3 regions of the Rhizobium sp. 3T7 genome follow, and region 3 is predicted to be linked to each of the others. Evidence: riboswitches for the same ligand, from Rfam matches in the RefSeq annotation. Region 3 holds a riboswitch; each other region holds the start of a gene.
What was found. Region 3 has a riboswitch for cobalamin ahead of bluB (5,6-dimethylbenzimidazole synthase). Riboswitches for the same ligand answer to the same signal wherever they lie in the genome.
Positions count from the first base shown of each region.

Region 1: another riboswitch for cobalamin. It lies ahead of K9B32_RS19310 (ABC transporter substrate-binding protein); the one in region 3 lies ahead of bluB (5,6-dimethylbenzimidazole synthase).
Region 2: another riboswitch for cobalamin. It lies ahead of cobU (bifunctional adenosylcobinamide kinase/adenosylcobinamide-phosphate guanylyltransferase); the one in region 3 lies ahead of bluB (5,6-dimethylbenzimidazole synthase).

Region 1 is NZ_JAIQXS010000014.1:64,960-70,240, reverse strand. Features, by position in the region: gene K9B32_RS19315 (FecCD family ABC transporter permease) at 1-1,025, opposite strand, end outside; gene K9B32_RS19310 (ABC transporter substrate-binding protein) at 1,022-2,035, opposite strand; cobalamin riboswitch at 2,214-2,443, opposite strand; gene K9B32_RS19305 (hypothetical protein) at 2,465-2,812, opposite strand; gene msrB (peptide-methionine (R)-S-oxide reductase MsrB) at 3,037-3,519, opposite strand; gene K9B32_RS19295 (epoxide hydrolase family protein) at 3,620-4,909, opposite strand; gene K9B32_RS19290 (organic hydroperoxide resistance protein) at 5,038-5,281, opposite strand, start outside.
Region 2 is NZ_JAIQXS010000001.1:264,660-269,940, reverse strand. Features, by position in the region: gene cobN (cobaltochelatase subunit CobN) at 1-961, opposite strand, end outside; gene cobW (cobalamin biosynthesis protein CobW) at 971-2,020, opposite strand; gene cobU (bifunctional adenosylcobinamide kinase/adenosylcobinamide-phosphate guanylyltransferase) at 2,026-2,550, opposite strand; cobalamin riboswitch at 2,679-3,076, opposite strand; gene K9B32_RS01310 (chloride channel protein) at 3,324-5,114, shown strand; gene K9B32_RS01305 (cobyric acid synthase) at 5,111-5,281, opposite strand, start outside.
Region 3 is NZ_JAIQXS010000001.1:389,933-395,213, forward strand. Features, by position in the region: gene K9B32_RS01960 (LTA synthase family protein) at 1-498, opposite strand, end outside; gene K9B32_RS01965 (TolB family protein) at 728-1,561, shown strand; cobalamin riboswitch at 1,587-1,769, shown strand; gene bluB (5,6-dimethylbenzimidazole synthase) at 1,809-2,546, shown strand; gene K9B32_RS01975 (DUF2865 domain-containing protein) at 2,506-3,582, opposite strand; gene K9B32_RS01980 (NADP-dependent malic enzyme) at 3,714-5,281, opposite strand, start outside.

The DNA.
Region 1 (5,281 bases), on a different contig from region 3:
GCGCGATAAAGGATGACCGCAAAGGCAGGCGCGCCGAACAAGGCCGTGACGACCCCGATTGGCAAGACTTGTTGCGGGATGATGATCCGCGAGATGATATCGGCGCCGACCATGAAGATCGCGCCGCCGAGCACGGTCGCCGGAAGCAGGCGATCATGCGTGGGCCCGACGAGGAACCTCGCGGCATGCGGGATGACCAGTCCGACAAAACCGATTGCGCCAACCATGCTGACCACGGTTGCTGTCATCAGCGCCGTTGTTCCAAGAAGCACCACCTGCACACGCCTGACCGCAATACCCAACGATGCCGCCGCGTCCGTTCCGAAGACGAAGGCATCCAGCGCCCGCACATGGAACAGCGAAACGATGAAGCCGAGCACCGTCACCGGCACGGCCAGATAGACGTCAGGCCAGCGGACACCGCTCAGCGAGCCAAGCAACCAGAACATGACGCCCCTCGCCTGCTCGGCATTTGCCGAGGTCGTGACGATATAGGAGGTGGCCGCATTGAAGAGCTGCGATCCGGCGACGCCGCAAAGAATGATGCGCTCGCTAGTGCCTCCGGCGCCTGCCGCAAGAAAGGCAACGAGCAGGAAGGCGATCACGGCGCCGATAAAGGCGCCGCTGGACAGGCTGAGAACACCATAGCCGAAGCCGAGCAGCATCACGCCAACAGCGCCGGTCGAGGCTCCTGCGGAAACGCCGAGCACGTAGGGTTCGGCCAACGGGTTGCGCAGCAACGCCTGCAGAACCGCGCCGCTGAGCGCGAGCGACGCCCCGGCACTTGCGGCCACCAAGGCTCGGCTCAATCTATAGTCCCAGATGATGCCTTGATGGATGCGGCTAAGCTCGAAAGTCGTACCGAGGAGGCGGTTCGACACCGCTTTCGCGGTCGTCGCCAACGGGATCGATATCTCCCCGATCGAAACGGCGAGACCAATCATTAGAGCAAGCAGGGAGAATGCAGCAACGGCGAGCGCACCATGCGCCCACCGTACCGACTGCCTGAGAATGGCGCCGCTCACTGCGCCAGACCGAAGGAACTGATGCCCTTCGCCAGTATCTCGATCCCGTCGATCGTCCGAATCGTCGGGTTCATCGATTGGGCATCCATCATGACGAAGCGCTTATTCCTGACGGCATCGAGTTGGCTCGTGACCGGGTCCTTTGCCAGAAAGTTGAGCTTTACCGTGGGGTCATCCGCCCCATAGCGGCGCCGGTCCATCGTGGCTACGACGATAACAGCTGGATTGGCCTCTGCAATCGTCTCCCAGCCGACGAGCGGCCACTCCTCGTCTGTCGCGACCACATTCTTCGCACCGAGCATCTTCAGGATATAGGCCGGGGCGCTGTTCTTTCCGGCGATGAATGCATCGCCGTTGATTTCCTTGCTGGAGAACCAGAAGACGACCGGGAGGTTCTTCGCAGCGGTACCGGCAACCGATGCGACAGCCCGCGCTTCGCGTTGCTGCAGTTCGGCGATGAGCGCATTGCCGCGGTCCGTGATGTCGAAGATTTCGGCCAGCTCAGCGATCTCCCGATAGATCAGGTTCATCGTGAACAGTTCCTTGCGAACGCCGTCGCCGCTGTCGGCATTGATCTTGGCGACGCAATCCGCCGGCGCGATGTAGGTATTGATGCCGAGTTCGGCGAATTGCTCCCGCTTGCCGATGGACCCTTGCTGACCGACGTGCCACTCAAACTCGGCGGCGACCAGATCCGGCTCCTGACCGACGACGGATTCAAAGCTCGGATCGTTGTCGGCAAGCCGTTTGATCCTCGCGTTGACTTCGGCATATTGCGGCAAAACCGGGCCGACCCAGACTGCCGTTCCGGCAATCCTGTCCGCCAGCCCGAGCGAGAAAAGAACTTCGGTCATGCCCTGACCGACCGATACGATTTTCGCCGGCGCCTTATTGAAGACGACCTCGCGGCCGCAATTGTTGATGGTCAATGGATACTGGGTGGCGGCAAGACTTGGCGCTGCCAAGCCAAAGCCGAAGGCAAGCGCAATGGCTGCAAGAAATCTACGCATAGGGAATCTCGATTAGGAGGAAAGGGGCCAGCGTCTATTGCCGGCGTAACCGCATGGAATGACGGCACGCCGAGTTAATGCTAGCGGCGGAAAACCCAATCGAGACGGATGTAGGCTCTATATCGGTGAAGGCTCAGGTCAATCATGGCTGTTCCTTTCCGGGCATCCCCGCCCGGGTGATTGGATCGTGATTGACGGCAGGTCTCCTGGCTCACGGATATATGCCTTCATCTGCCTTCCCGCGATTTGGTTCGCAGTGACATGGTCCTAATCGACCTCGGATGAGCGACAATCCGCCTACAGTTGCGGGGGCAGCCACGGTTTTGGTCCCTCTTGGGTCGTCCTCACCGTGTTCCCTATTAATCCCCTTAGAGTCGTCCTTGGGGAACCGTCGCGCTCAGTTACGCCGGCGAGCCGTGCGACGTCAAGTCATCGATTGGTTGGCGCTCGTGCGGGTTGGCTCTGCTGCATATCTTGAAACCCGACCTCAGGACATCCTCGGATGTTGGCAAAGGTGATCTCCCGACGATCGCCCCATTCGGTCAGTCCCCTCAGCGTCAGAACGTTCTCGTCACGATAGACAAGGTCGGTGCGGTAGATGCCAGCGCGGCGGGCCCGGTTCTGCGCCTGACTGACGTTGCAGGTGCCTTCCGATGGCGACACATGCCAGGTGCTCGTACCACTGCCGTTGGATTGCCAACCGCCTGACTGACAAAAGGCCGCTGCTGGTAGAAGGACCACGAAGATCCCCAAGGTCGTATGGAAGGCCGCTTTCATGATCCCCTGCCCCGGTTGCGCGCGAAGTGTTGAAGCGCCGAGTTGATGCGGCCAAAATAGACGGACCTGTGCATTGCGCAATCATCAACAGACTGGGCCGCACGCCAGTTGCGACAAATCGCAAGGAAGTCGCCCATCAGCGTTGATGATCGGTTAAAACTCGCCTGTGGGCCGGAGCATTCGCCGTCTCGACGCCGACGATTGCGCTCCGGCACGGCCAGCATCTATCGTGCTGGCTCTCCTTCTGGGCCACCGTGGCCAAGCTTGTCGGGAAGCGGCTGCCCTTTCGGGGTGAACTCGAGCGACCCAGAATTGATGCAGAAGCGCTCGCCTGTCGGCGGCGGGCCGTCGGGAAAGACGTGCCCCTGATGCGCGTCGCAACGCGCGCAAACGATTTCCGTTCTGAGCATGCCGTAGCGGGTATCACGAACGCGCCGCAGGTGATTGTCGGCTGCCGGGGCCGTGAAGCTCGGCCAGCCTGTACCGCTTTCGAATTTCGCAATGGCCTTGAACAGCGGAAGGCCGCAGAGCCGGCAGGTAAAGAACCCCTCGCGTCGCTCGTGGAGGAACACGCCACAGAATGGCGCCTCCTCACCATGCTCCAAAAGCAGATGGCGATCCTCCTCGCTGAGGTCCGCCACAAGCTGCTCCATCTGTTCCCGAGTGGGAGGGGTAAGATCGAACTGCAATTCGACGACGTCACGCATTCCTGGTTCTCCTTCGATCCCGGCGGTTTCCCGAGACCTTCTTCGCGCAGATTACCGTCACCAAAGAGACGGCGCCGCTGAAGCGCCGTCCTAACCGCCCCTACGCCGACCGCAGCGAGTGGAAGGCTGCTCTGAGCTCCGAAGCGAAGCCCTTCGGCTGCTCCCAGGCAGCAAAGTGCCCGCCCTTGTCGAGCTTGTTGTAGTGGATGAGCTTCGGATAGGCGCGTTCCGTCCAGCTGCGCGGAGCCGCATAGATCTCATCCGGAAAAATGCTAACAGCGACCGGAATGGTGACATTCTTGACGGCAAAGAACGCCAGCTTGTTTTCCCAGTAGAGCCGCGCCGACGAGACGGCCGTGTTCGTCAGCCAGTAGAGTGTAATGTTGTCCAGGATATCGTCCCGCGTCAGGCCTTCGGCCTTTCCATCGAAGACGCGTGCGATCATCTCGTAGCTGCGGATATCGTGGTCGATCATCCATGCTGCCAGACCGACCGGCGAGTCCGCGATCCCATAGAGCGTCTGCGGACGGTTCGCCATTTCGATCGCATAGCCAAGCCCGTGCTTGTAGAAATCGTCCAGTTGATCATAGGCATGCTGTTCTTCGGGCGAGAGGCCTTTCGGTGGCGTGCCGCCGGGTTGAAGCGCCGCGGCGATATCGGCTGGAACGGTCGCCGGCATGTTGACATGAATGCCGATCAATTCCGGAGGAGCGATCAGAGCCATCTGTTCGGTTACCGCATCGCCCCAATCGCCGCCCTGCGCCACGTATCTGGTGTAGCCAAGCCGCTTCATCAATTCGATCCAGGCGTGCGCAATGCGGATCGGGTCCCAGCCGGTCGTGGTTGGTTTACCGGAAAAGCCGTAACCGGGCATCGACGGGATAACCAGATCGAAGGCATCCGACGCCGTGCCGCCGTGCGCCCTCGGGTTCGTCAGCGGCTCGATGATCTTCAACTGCTCGATGACAGAGCCCGGCCATCCGTGTGTGACGATGAGCGGCAGCGCATCCTTGTGCTTCGAACGAACGTGAATGAAGTGGATGTCCACCCCATCGATCGTCGTCGTAAACTGCGGCAGAGCATTCAGCCGGGCTTCGACCTTGCGCCAATCATATTCGTTTGCCCAGTAGCGAGCGAGTTTCCGGGTCGTTGCATACTGTACACCTTGCGAACTGTCGGTCACCGTTTCCGGCTCCGGCCATCGGGTTGCGTTGATCCGCTGGCGCAGAGCGGCAAGCTGCTGATCAGAGGCCTTGAATCGGAAGGGGTGGATTGCATTGCCGTCGTCAGCCGCTCTAGCGAATGATACCGGCAGGAGACTGACGACGCCGGCAACCGCCGCGGAGCCAAGCAGGCTACGCCGTGTGATCGATGATACTGGAGCTGTCATGATATCCTCCTGTGCTTGAGGTTGCTCGGGATGCGGGCACGATTTCACCGAAGGCGGCGCGCATCCCGTTGCATGATGGTGTTGGCGATACCTTTGGATTGGTTCTCGCCGAGAGCGTTCTCATCCCTTCAAACGAGGTTGAGCGCCACGTCGATGTTGCCGCGCGTTGCCTTGGAATACGGGCAGATCTCATGCGCTGCGTGGATGAGTTCTTCGGCGACATCACGCTCAATGCCCGGCACGCTGACGTTCAGGCGTGCGCGGAGGAAGTAGGAACCACCGTCGGCGTTCAGATCGATTTCCGTGTCGATCTCGGGCTCAACGGGCAGCTTGATCTTTCTTTGCGCTGCAGCGACCTCAATGGCACCAATG
Region 2 (5,281 bases), 130 kb from region 3:
CGCGCGCGGAAAGCCCCTGCGAGGAGGTGGCCCAGGCCTGACGCGATGAAGCCGAAAAGATCGCCTGAAGCACGACCGCGTCGTTGGCTTCCAACACGGTCGGTTCACGATCCGCGCCCGGCGCAGATACGGCAAAGCCCGTCGTGTTGATCACCACTTCGGGTTTGATGAGGTCAAAGACACTTTCGAGAATGCCCTTCGACACCGTGTCCTTGAGACTATAGGCAAACACCGGCAGCGGCCGGATGCCTTCGGCCAGCAGCGTATCGATCAAGGCTTCGACAGGCCTGGTCTCGCCGCTCTGCACGAGCGCCCGATAAAAGCTGACTGCAACGACAGGCGAATGCGACGCCCCCTGCAGGAACCGAAGCCGCTCATCGCATGCCGCTTTCCACTCCTCGACACCAACGACGCCCTTGCCCGGCCACCAGATCCCGGCCTTCATCAGCGGCGATGCCGCTTCGGGCTTTTCACTTCCTGAAAGCATCGCGCCGGCATAAGCGAGAAACGCACGTGAATTGGCGTCGCCACCTTCGATGAGATAGGCCCAGAGGGCATTTAAATCTTCAAGCGGAACATTCGAAAACGGCGACAAACCCGCGTCCGGCTTCGAATCTCCCGGCAGCACGGCGATAAGCGCGCCATGGCGCGCTCCCGCCGCATGAAGCGCCTCGAGTGCATAGTGGAAATAGCTTGCGCCACCCAACGCCCTGACGACGATCAGCTTCGCATGCCGGGCCGTCCGCTCGATATAGGCGTCGACCGACATCGGATGCTTCAAGCTCATCAGGCTTGCCAGCCGCAGCCCGAAGCCAGCGGCCGCCTCGTCATACGCGGCCGCCACTGCAGCAAGTTCGGTGTCGGCCGCCGACAAAAAGAGGACATCGCCCGGAGACTGACCAAGATCGATCGCCTCCTCGCCGTCACTTATCGTTCCCTGCTGTGCCAGGAGCAGATGCATTGGTCTGCCTTATGCCAGCGCTTCTATCGCCTTGCGAACTGCCGCTTCGTCCATCTCGTGCAGGCCGATGACGACCAGGCGAGTACCGCGCGCTTCGCCGGGCGCCCAGGCGCGATCGAAATAGTGGTCGATGCGGCTTCCGACCGCCTGCAACTGCAGACGCATCGGCTTGCCGGGAACATCGACGAATCCCTTGAGGCGCAGCACGTCATGCTGGCCGATGATCGACTTCAACGCGCCCACGAAGGCGGCAGGATCGGCAACGGGGCCGAGTTCCACGACAAAGCTGTCGAACTCGTCGTGGTCGTGCGGTAGGCCGTCCTCGTGCTCGAGTTCATGTTGGGACTTGCGGTTGATCACATCGTCTTCGGTACCCACGCCGAGCCCGAGCAGCACGCTCGCCGGAACCTCGCCATTGCGCGCCTCGATCATGACAGGCTTGCGGGCAATACGGGAAGCGACCTCGTCGCGCACGCGACCGAGGCCTGCCGCATCGAGAAGATCGGTCTTGTTGAGCACGATCAGATCGGCGCAGGTCAGCTGATCCTCGAAAAGCTCCTCGATCGGGCTTTCATGGTCGAGCGACTCGTCCTCAACCCGGCGGGCCTCGACGGCATCGTGGTCGTCGGCAAAGCGGCCGGCAGCAACGGCGGCGCTATCGACTACGGTGACCACGCCATCGACGGTGACCTGTGTGCGGATATCGGGCCAGTTGAAGGCGGCAACGAGCGGCTGCGGCAGCGCGAGGCCGGAGGTTTCGATGACGATGTGGTCGGGGCGCTGTTCGCGTTCCAAAAGCTTCGTCATCGTCGGAATGAAGTCGTCGGCAACCGTGCAGCAGATGCAGCCATTGGTGAGTTCGATGATGTCGTCCTCGGTGCAATTCTCGGCGCCGCAGCCCTTGAGCACCTCGCCGTCGACGCCGAGATCGCCGAACTCGTTGATAATCAGCGCGATCTTCTTGCCGTTCGTATTGGAAAGCAGATTGCGGATCATCGTCGTCTTGCCGGCGCCGAGAAAGCCGGTGATCACGGTCGCCGGGATTTTCTGCTGGTTCATGAAATTCAACCCTTCATCTTCAGCGGCAGACCTGCCGCGATAAAATACACATCCGCGGCTTCAGCCGCGATCATTTGATGCAAGCGGCCGGCATGATCCCGGAACTCCCGCGCCATGCGGTTTTCCGGAACGATGCCTAGACCGACCTCATTGGAAACGATGACGAGGCGCGCACGCGCCTTAGGCACGTAGGCGGCAAGCGAGGCGAACGCCGCCCCCATGTCGCGCTGCGCCATCATCAGATTGGTGACCCAAAGCGTCAGGCAATCGACAAGGATCGCCCGCCCCTGGCCATCGATCGCCCGCAGGCATCCGACAAGATCGAGCGGTTCTTCTTGGGTATGCCAGAGATCGCCGCGGTCGGCTTTGTGCTTGTCGATCCGGACGCGCATCTCGTCGTCCCAAGCCCGGCCCGTTGCCACATAATGGCGCTCCAGACCGGTCGAAACGACCAACTGCTCGGCAAAACGTGATTTTCCAGAGCGCGCACCGCCCAAGACGAAGGTCGCGCCGGATGATATCGGGTTCATGGAAAGTACTGTCCGATCTGCGGAAGTCTTCCGCGAGAAGCCGGAGCGGCTGCAAGACGCAGCCGGAAAGTCTCTCTTTCAGCCATGACAACCTCCGTGCTGGCAGCGGGCATCGCCCAGGAATGGGCTGTTCGCCCGGCACGATTGGCAGGTCTCCTGGCTCGCGGATTTTAGCTGCGATCGGGGCAGACCGGAAACCGGTCGCCCAGATCGTGCCAGCGGATCTTCCTCGCCTTCCCGGCTGCATTTCATGAAAAGGCGGACGATTCGTAGACGTTAAGAGGCGTCCAGCCCCGGTTGATCATGATGCACTGCCAGTGACTTTTCCGTCGCCGCTTCCGCGCCGCCCGCCTGCACTATTGCAGACCGTCAACCACGGGGAACCAACGCCGGACGGAAAACCCTGACCGCTCTACAGTCGCGGGGTCGGCTATGATGACGGTGCCCGGATTGGGTCCACCGCTTCACATTCCCTTTTCATCCGTACCGATTCAACCGGTCCGGAACCATCCGTTGTGAAGTCATCGTTAGGCAAGGCCACTGGCGAAGTCAATCGTGAGCCATCACTCACGACAACGACATTGCATGCCTCGGGCCGCGGTCTAGACGACCTTCTCTACCATATTTATCGTCTTTTATCAGTGGCTTACGTCACAAATAATTGTTGCCAGCGCCGGTCTTTTGCCGCAATTGCATCGCAAGCGGGTCGCGCCACCGATTGCCCTTCCCCTCACCGCACTTGACCGCGCCAGCGCCCGCCTAGTTTCCCTGCCATGCTCCTGAAAGTCGATATCCGCCGCTTCGGCCCGTTTCACACCCTTCTCGATATCGGGCGGATGCGCGCTCTGCTGCGGCGGAGCGAAATGGGGATGGTTATCGCCGGCGCGATCGTCGGGGTGATCTCCGGGCTGGCTGTGACAGGCATGAGCCTGGCCTCCCGTGCAATGCACAGGCTGATCTTCGGAATCAGCGACGTCGAGAGGCTGAGCTCCTCGCAGATCGATAACAAGTTCCTGCTGCTGACGGCACCGGTTTGCGGCGGCATCCTGCTCGGGCTTTTGCTGTTCATCCTCGCCAAGACCCGTAAGAAGCCGATGGTGGACCCGATCGAGGCAAACGCTCTGCATGGCGGTCGGCTATCGCTCACCGACAGCATTCTGGTGGCCGTCCAGAACCTAGTTTCGAACGGATTCGGCGCTTCGGTGGGCCTGGAAGCCGGCTACACACAGCTGGCGGCCGGTCTGGCCTCGAAGCTTGGCCTGAAGTTGCAGCTTCGCCGGTCGGACCTGCGCGTTCTCGTCGGATGCGGCGCGGCCGGTGCGATTGCCGCGGCCTTCAATGCGCCGCTGACCGGCGCCTTCTATGCCTTCGAGCTCATCATTGGCACATACACCATCGTCTCGCTGACGCCGGTCGTCGTTTCCGCACTGGTCGCGACCCAGGTCGCGCGGCTGCTGGCCGGCAGCGATTTCCTGATCGATGTTGGCGAATTCGGCTCGGTCATGCCGGCGGACTATGTCCCGGCTCTGCTGCTCGGTGCCGTCTGCGCGGGCGTTGGCATTCTCATCATGCAGGGCGTCGCCTCGATCGAGGAACTGGCGCGCCGGAGTTCCATCGCAACACCGCTGCGCCCTGCCCTTGGCGGCATCGTCGTCGGTCTCCTGGCCCTTATCACGCCGCAGGTCCTGTCAGCGGGACACGGAGCGCTGCACCTCAATCTCGGGCGCGATGTCGCTATTCCGGTCCTCATTGGGCTGCTTCTCCTCAAGGCCTTCGCCTCCGCGATCTCGATCGGCTCGGGTTTCAGAGGCGGCCTCTTCTTCGCGTCGCTGTTCATGGGGGCGTTGCTCGGCAAGCTATTTGCCTATTCCGCACCCTATTTCGCCCATGCGACGCTGACACCCGTCATCTACGCGGTCGTCGGCATGAGTTCGCTCGCAGTCGCCGTTATTGGCGGCCCCCTGACGATGACGTTCCTGGCGCTGGAGATCACCGGCGACTTTCCGATCACGGCGCTTGTCCTTGCGGCCGTCATCACTTCCTCACTCGTCGTGCGCAGCACCTTCGGCTACTCCTTCGCAACATGGCGCTTCCACCTGCGTGGCGAGAGCATTCGCAGCGCCCACGATGTCGGCTGGATTCGCAACCTAACGGTCGGCCGGCTGATGCGCGCCGATGTGAAGACCGCCAACGCCACTCTCTCGATCGACGAGTTCAAGGAGCGCTTCCCCATTGGTTCGGCGCAGCGGGTCGTCCTGGTGGACGACACGGGCAAATACAGCGGCCTGGTGCTCGTTCCGGATATTTACGCGAACCTGACCGACACCGACGACACCGGCAAGGATCTCAGCGAATTCATCCGCTACAAGAACGATTTCCTGCAGCCGCAGATGAACGCCAAGCAGGCAGCCGCCATCTTCGACAAGACCGAAAGCGAAGCGCTGGCCGTCGTCAACAATCTGATTGAGCGCAAGGTTGTCGGGCAGCTGAGCGAGGCCTATACGCTCCGCCGCTATAGCGAAGAACTCGATCGCCGCCGCCGCGAAATATCTGGCGAGATCTAACCGAAGAGCTTGTCAAGCCAGCGCCGGTCAAGACAGGCTTCCAACTCGGCCGCAATGTCGTCAAGGGCTTTTTCGACGCCCCCCCGGTAATCGTTCGTTTCGCCCGAAAGACCGAAACTTCGCAGCAAATTGGCACGATAAATGTCACTCGTGAAGAGCCCGTGCAG
Region 3 (5,281 bases):
GCGCCAGGCGAAGCGCCAGAGGATGACAATCGCGCCAGCGGAAAGGGCAATGCCGACAACCATCGCAACAGCAGTCCAGGGGCGGTCGCGCACCATGACAGGAAGCAGTTCCATGATCTGGCGCCCGAAAAGAACGTCGGATGGATAAAGGGGGTCCGTGAGGTAATGCTGCTTCTGGTTGGAGACAATGGCGGGAACGAAGACCAGCGGTAGAACGATCAACGCCGAAATGAATTGTCTTCCCAAGGCGGCATCGAGCGACAGCATCAGGACAGTCAACATCACAACGGTCGTCATTCCGGGACGCGCCGGCGATGTCAGGAATTCGCGCACGTCGGTCAGCCCATCGCGGGCAATTATCTCGACCGCGGCCGTAGCAAAGAGAGCAAGCAGGGCGCAAAGAGCGACGCCGAGCGCTGTGCGTATAGCAGGCGACCGGACGCTTCCTCCGAAATCGGTGGAAAGCGACGCAAAGCGCGCTGCCGCTGCAGACCTCATTACCAACGCGATCAACCGGAAAACTCCAACGTCATAAAAGCTTCACCGAACTGTCACATCCTCGTCATGAATGCTAGATGAACCGTTAGGTTTCCCGCATTTGTGAGTGGTGGATAAGGCGCCGATCGCCCAAGAGACACGTCCAGTGGAAGCTGGCGTGGTGCATTTGCTTGTGCTGCGTGGCGGGCCGTCGTAGGTCTGACGGAGGTCGATGTCAGGAGGATTCAGATTGCGCAGTTCCGTCGAGATCTACAACATCACGACACGCGAGGCGCGCGTCGTCTGGCAAACCACGCAACTCGTGGAGGCGCCGAACTTTTCACCCGATGGTAGCTATCTTCTGCTGAACGGTGACGGTCTTCTGTACCGTCTGGCGCTTGACGGTTCGGGCAAGGTCGAAAAGGTCGATACCGGCTTTGCCACGGCCTGCAACAATGATCATGGCATTTCGCCTGATGGCCGTCAGATCGTCATTTCCGATAAGATTGAGTTCGGTAAGTCGACGATTTATGTGTTACCCGCCGAAGGCGGCGCGCCGCGTCTGGTGACGCAAAATCAGCCATCCTATTGGCACGGCTGGTCGCCCGACGGGACGCAACTGTCCTATTGCGGCATCCGCAACGACTTGTTCGATATCTACACGATTTCCGTGGATGGCGGCGAAGAAAAGCGATTGACGCACGGCGAGGGGCGCAATGACGGGCCGGACTACTCCGCTGACGGCCAATGGATCTACTTCAATTCCAGCCGCACAGGCCTCATGCAGATCTGGCGCATTCACCCGGATGGGACCGGCCTCGAGCAGATCACCAGCGACAATTATGGGAATTGGTTTGCTCATCCTTCGCCCAACAACGATAAAGTCCTGGTCCTTTCCTACGATCCCGACGTCTTCGACCACCCGCGCGATCTCAATGTACGGCTGCGGCTGATGGACATGGATGGGGGCAACCTGACAACACTCTTCGATCTCTTCGGCGGGCAGGGAACGATCAACGTGCCGAACTGGTCGCCGTCGGGCGATGAGTTCGCCTATGTGCGTTACTACCCGGTCTCTTCTTGAGGGATTGCATCGCGTGATTTTTGCCGGCATAGACCGTCCGTCGGGTGCCCGTCTCAGGCGGGAGAATCGGGAATTCGGTGAGAGACCGAAACGTGCCCAACGCTGTAAGGCTGACGACTGCCGCAACACGCCACTGGTCCAGTACCGGGAAGGCGCGGCAGTCGGATGACGCCAAGTCAGAAGACCGGCCCGACATCATAGACTGACCCGCGTGGACGGCGGGCGGTTGTGTTGTTGGGGATTGACGATGCGACCAGACCATTCAAGCTCCCTGTCGGGAGCTGCAGCCTTTTCGACCGAGGACCGTGACGCCGTCTACAGGGCGATTTCGACGCGCCGTGACGTGCGTTCGGAGTTTCTCCCGGATCCCATACCCGACGACGTCGTCAGCAGGCTTTTGACGGCTGCGCACCACGCGCCGTCTGTCGGATTCATGCAGCCCTGGAACTTCATCCTGGTGCGCGATCAGCGGATGAAGGAGGCGGTTTGGCAGGCGTTCGATCGCGCTAATCGCGAGGCCGGCGAGATGTTTCAGGGGGAGCGACAGCAGCTCTACCGGTCGCTGAAGCTGGAGGGCATCCGAGCCGCACCGCTCAGCATTTGCGTCACCTGTGATCCCGATCGCTGCGGTGATGTCGTTCTCGGACGAACCCACAACCGGCGAATGGACTCCTACTCAACGGTCTGCGCCGTGCAGAATTTGTGGCTGGCAGCGCGCGCCGAAGGTGTCGGGGTCGGCTGGGTGAGCATCTTTCACGAGTCCGATATCAAGGGGATTCTCGGCGTTCCCGAGCGGGTGGAGATCGTTGCCTGGCTGTGCCTAGGCTACGTCGATCAGCTCTATGACCAACCGGAACTGGCGGTCAAAGGTTGGCGCCAGCGCCTACCGCTGGAGGAGCTTGTGTTTATGGATCGTTGGGGCAAGTCTGCAGACTGGGCGGCTACTATTGCTGCGGTTGGGGACCTGGCTTTGCCGGGTTCTTGAGGTCGATCGTGCCTTGGTCGCCCGCCAGGAACTGCGGGCCGATCTGACGGACCTTGTTTGCCGGGTCGTAAGGCCTGTCAGGCACCTGTGGCTGCGGAACCGCGAGTGCGGCGGTCGGGCTCTTGGTCTCGGGCTTCTTGGTTTCGATCGTGGTGATCGACCCCTGCGGCGGTTCGCTGATGGATTGGCTTTTTCGCATCCGCTCGTAGTAGGCGTTGAGATCGCAGCTGCAGGACGATTTTTCGCCGGGCTTGCGGTTCTTGTAGGCGAAGGCATTCGGCATGGCGCTGTAGGGCGCGCCTGTCGCCGCGGAGATCATCTGCGATGTCTCGGTGCTGGAGACGTCGTGATAGAAGAGCTCGGTGTCGATGCCGGGACACATCTTCGAGCAGGTGTCGGCATCGCGGGCAAAGTCCTGGGATGTTGCGTTCGAGCTCAACGGAAAGAAGCCGCCGTCACAGCTTCGCACGCAGACGGTGTTCAGATGAGAGAGCGGCGACATGCCCGGGAGACCATCGCGGCGCCGGCTGGGATCACCACCCAACGGAATGAACGTGTCGCTTCGCAGCGCCTGATCTTCGATACTTGGTGGCGGCGCATATCCTTCGGCGCTGTCGGCGGGCCATTGTTCCTCGTTGCAGCCATTGTCATCGAGCGCGGCAAGAAGTTCGTTCCTCGTGCGGACATCCTCGCTTTGACCGCGCAGCTCGTCGCGACGCTGCTGGAGATAGCGGATATTGTCGACCATCTTGGATTCTGCACGCTCGAGTTCCCCGCAGTATCCGTCGTCGTCGCCGATCACCACCATGCTGCCGCTCGTGCAGCCGCTCTGGCGCAGATCGCTGCGCACCTTGCGAAGCTCAAGGTTCTGTTCTGCGATAGCGCTGGCGTACTTGCGCACCTCGGGCGTGCTGCCGATGATCTGCGGCAGGTCGGCAAGGCGGGCGCGCAGATCACCACAGATTGCCGGCATCTGGGCGTAGCTCGGGCCGGTCAAAGTAAATGCGGCTATGAGTGACAGAATCCAGCGGTTCAAGGCATCGTCCCATCGATGAGCAAATAGCAGGGTCGTCTGGCGCGGCTTTTTCGCCGCGCCTTCATTGCTAGCTCGTTTGTCTTAACGAGCTGCGGTCGGAATCCTACCGCATTTTCTCGATCTGCGGCAAATCACGCCGGCTGTGAAGCCTCCACGACAGCGAGGGCGGCCATGTTGACCACGCCGCGGGAAGTGACGGACGGCGCCAGAATGTGCGCGGGCAGGGCTGCACCGAGCAAGATCGGCCCGACGTGCAACCCGTCGATCATCGACTTTACGACGCCGAGCGTGATGTTGGCTGCATCGAGGTTCGGGAAAACCAGGAGGTTCGCTTCGTCGTGCAGGGTCGTGTCGGGCATGACGCGCTTGCGCAGGGCGTCGGAGATCGCGCTTTCGCCGTGCATTTCGCCGTCGACTTCGAGATCCGGCGCCGCCTCACGCACGAGCTTGAGAGCGGCCCGCATCTTCGTCGCGCTCTCGGACTCACGCGAACCGAAATTCGAATGGGATACGAGGGCAGCTCGCGGCGTGATGCCGAAGCGCTTGATTTCCTCGGCGGCAAGAACCGTGGACTCCGCAATCTCTTCCGCAGTCGGATTAAAGGTGACGTAGGTGTCGGTGAAGAAGGTGGCACCGCGCTGCGAGATCAGCAGGCTGAGCGCCGAGAAGTCGCACACGTCGTGTCGCTTGCCGATGATCTGGCGAACGTCGCGCAGATGTTTCTCGTAGCGGCCTTCCAGCCCACAGATGAGCGCATCTGCCTCACCCCGCTTCACGGCCAGGGCGCCGATGACAGTCGTGTTGGTACGAACGATGGTACGCGCTGCCTCCGGAATGACGCCGCGACGTCCAACGAGCGAGAAGTAGAGATCGACATATTCGCGGAAGCGTGGATCGTCTTCCGGGTTGATGACATCGAAATCGGCCAATGGACGAATGCGTAGGCCGTAGCGCTTTAGGCGAGTCTCGATGACTTGCGGGCGACCGATCAGGATCGGTTTGGCAATTCCTTCTTCCAGCAGGACCTGTGCGGCGCGCAACACCCGCTCGTCCTCGCCTTCGGAGAAGATCACCCGCTTGCGCTCGGCATTCTTCGCCGCGGCAAAGATCGGCTTCATGATGAAACCGGAGCGGAAGACGAAACGGTTGAGCTGGTCGAGGTAGGCGTCGAAGTCGCTGATCGGGCGCAGGGCGACACCGCTCTCGGCGGCTGCCTTCGCGACGGCCGGGGCGATGCGCAGGATCAGGCGGGGGTCGAAAGGCGAGGGAATCAGGTAGTTCGGGCCGAAGACCGGCGTTTCACCCGAATAGGCGCGTGCGGCGACGTCGGAAGGCTCCTCGCGCGCAAGTGCTGCAATGGCGCGCACGGCCGCCATTTTCATCTCTTCGTTGATCGTCACTGCGCCGCAATCGAGCGCGCCGCGGAAAATATAGGGGAAGCAGAGAACGTTGTTCACCTGGTTCGGGAAGTCGGAGCGGCCGGTGCAGATCATGGCATCGGGGCGCGCGGCGCGGGCGAGATCGGGCATGATCTCGGGCGTCGGGTTGGCGAGCGCCATGATCAGCGGGTTTTCGGCCATCTGCGCCAGCAGTTCCGGCTTCAGCACGCCGGCGGCGGAAAGTCCAAGAAAGACGTCGGCACCGCCGATGTTTTCGGCGAGCGTGCGTGTGTCGCTCTTCTGCGCGTAGACGCTCTTCC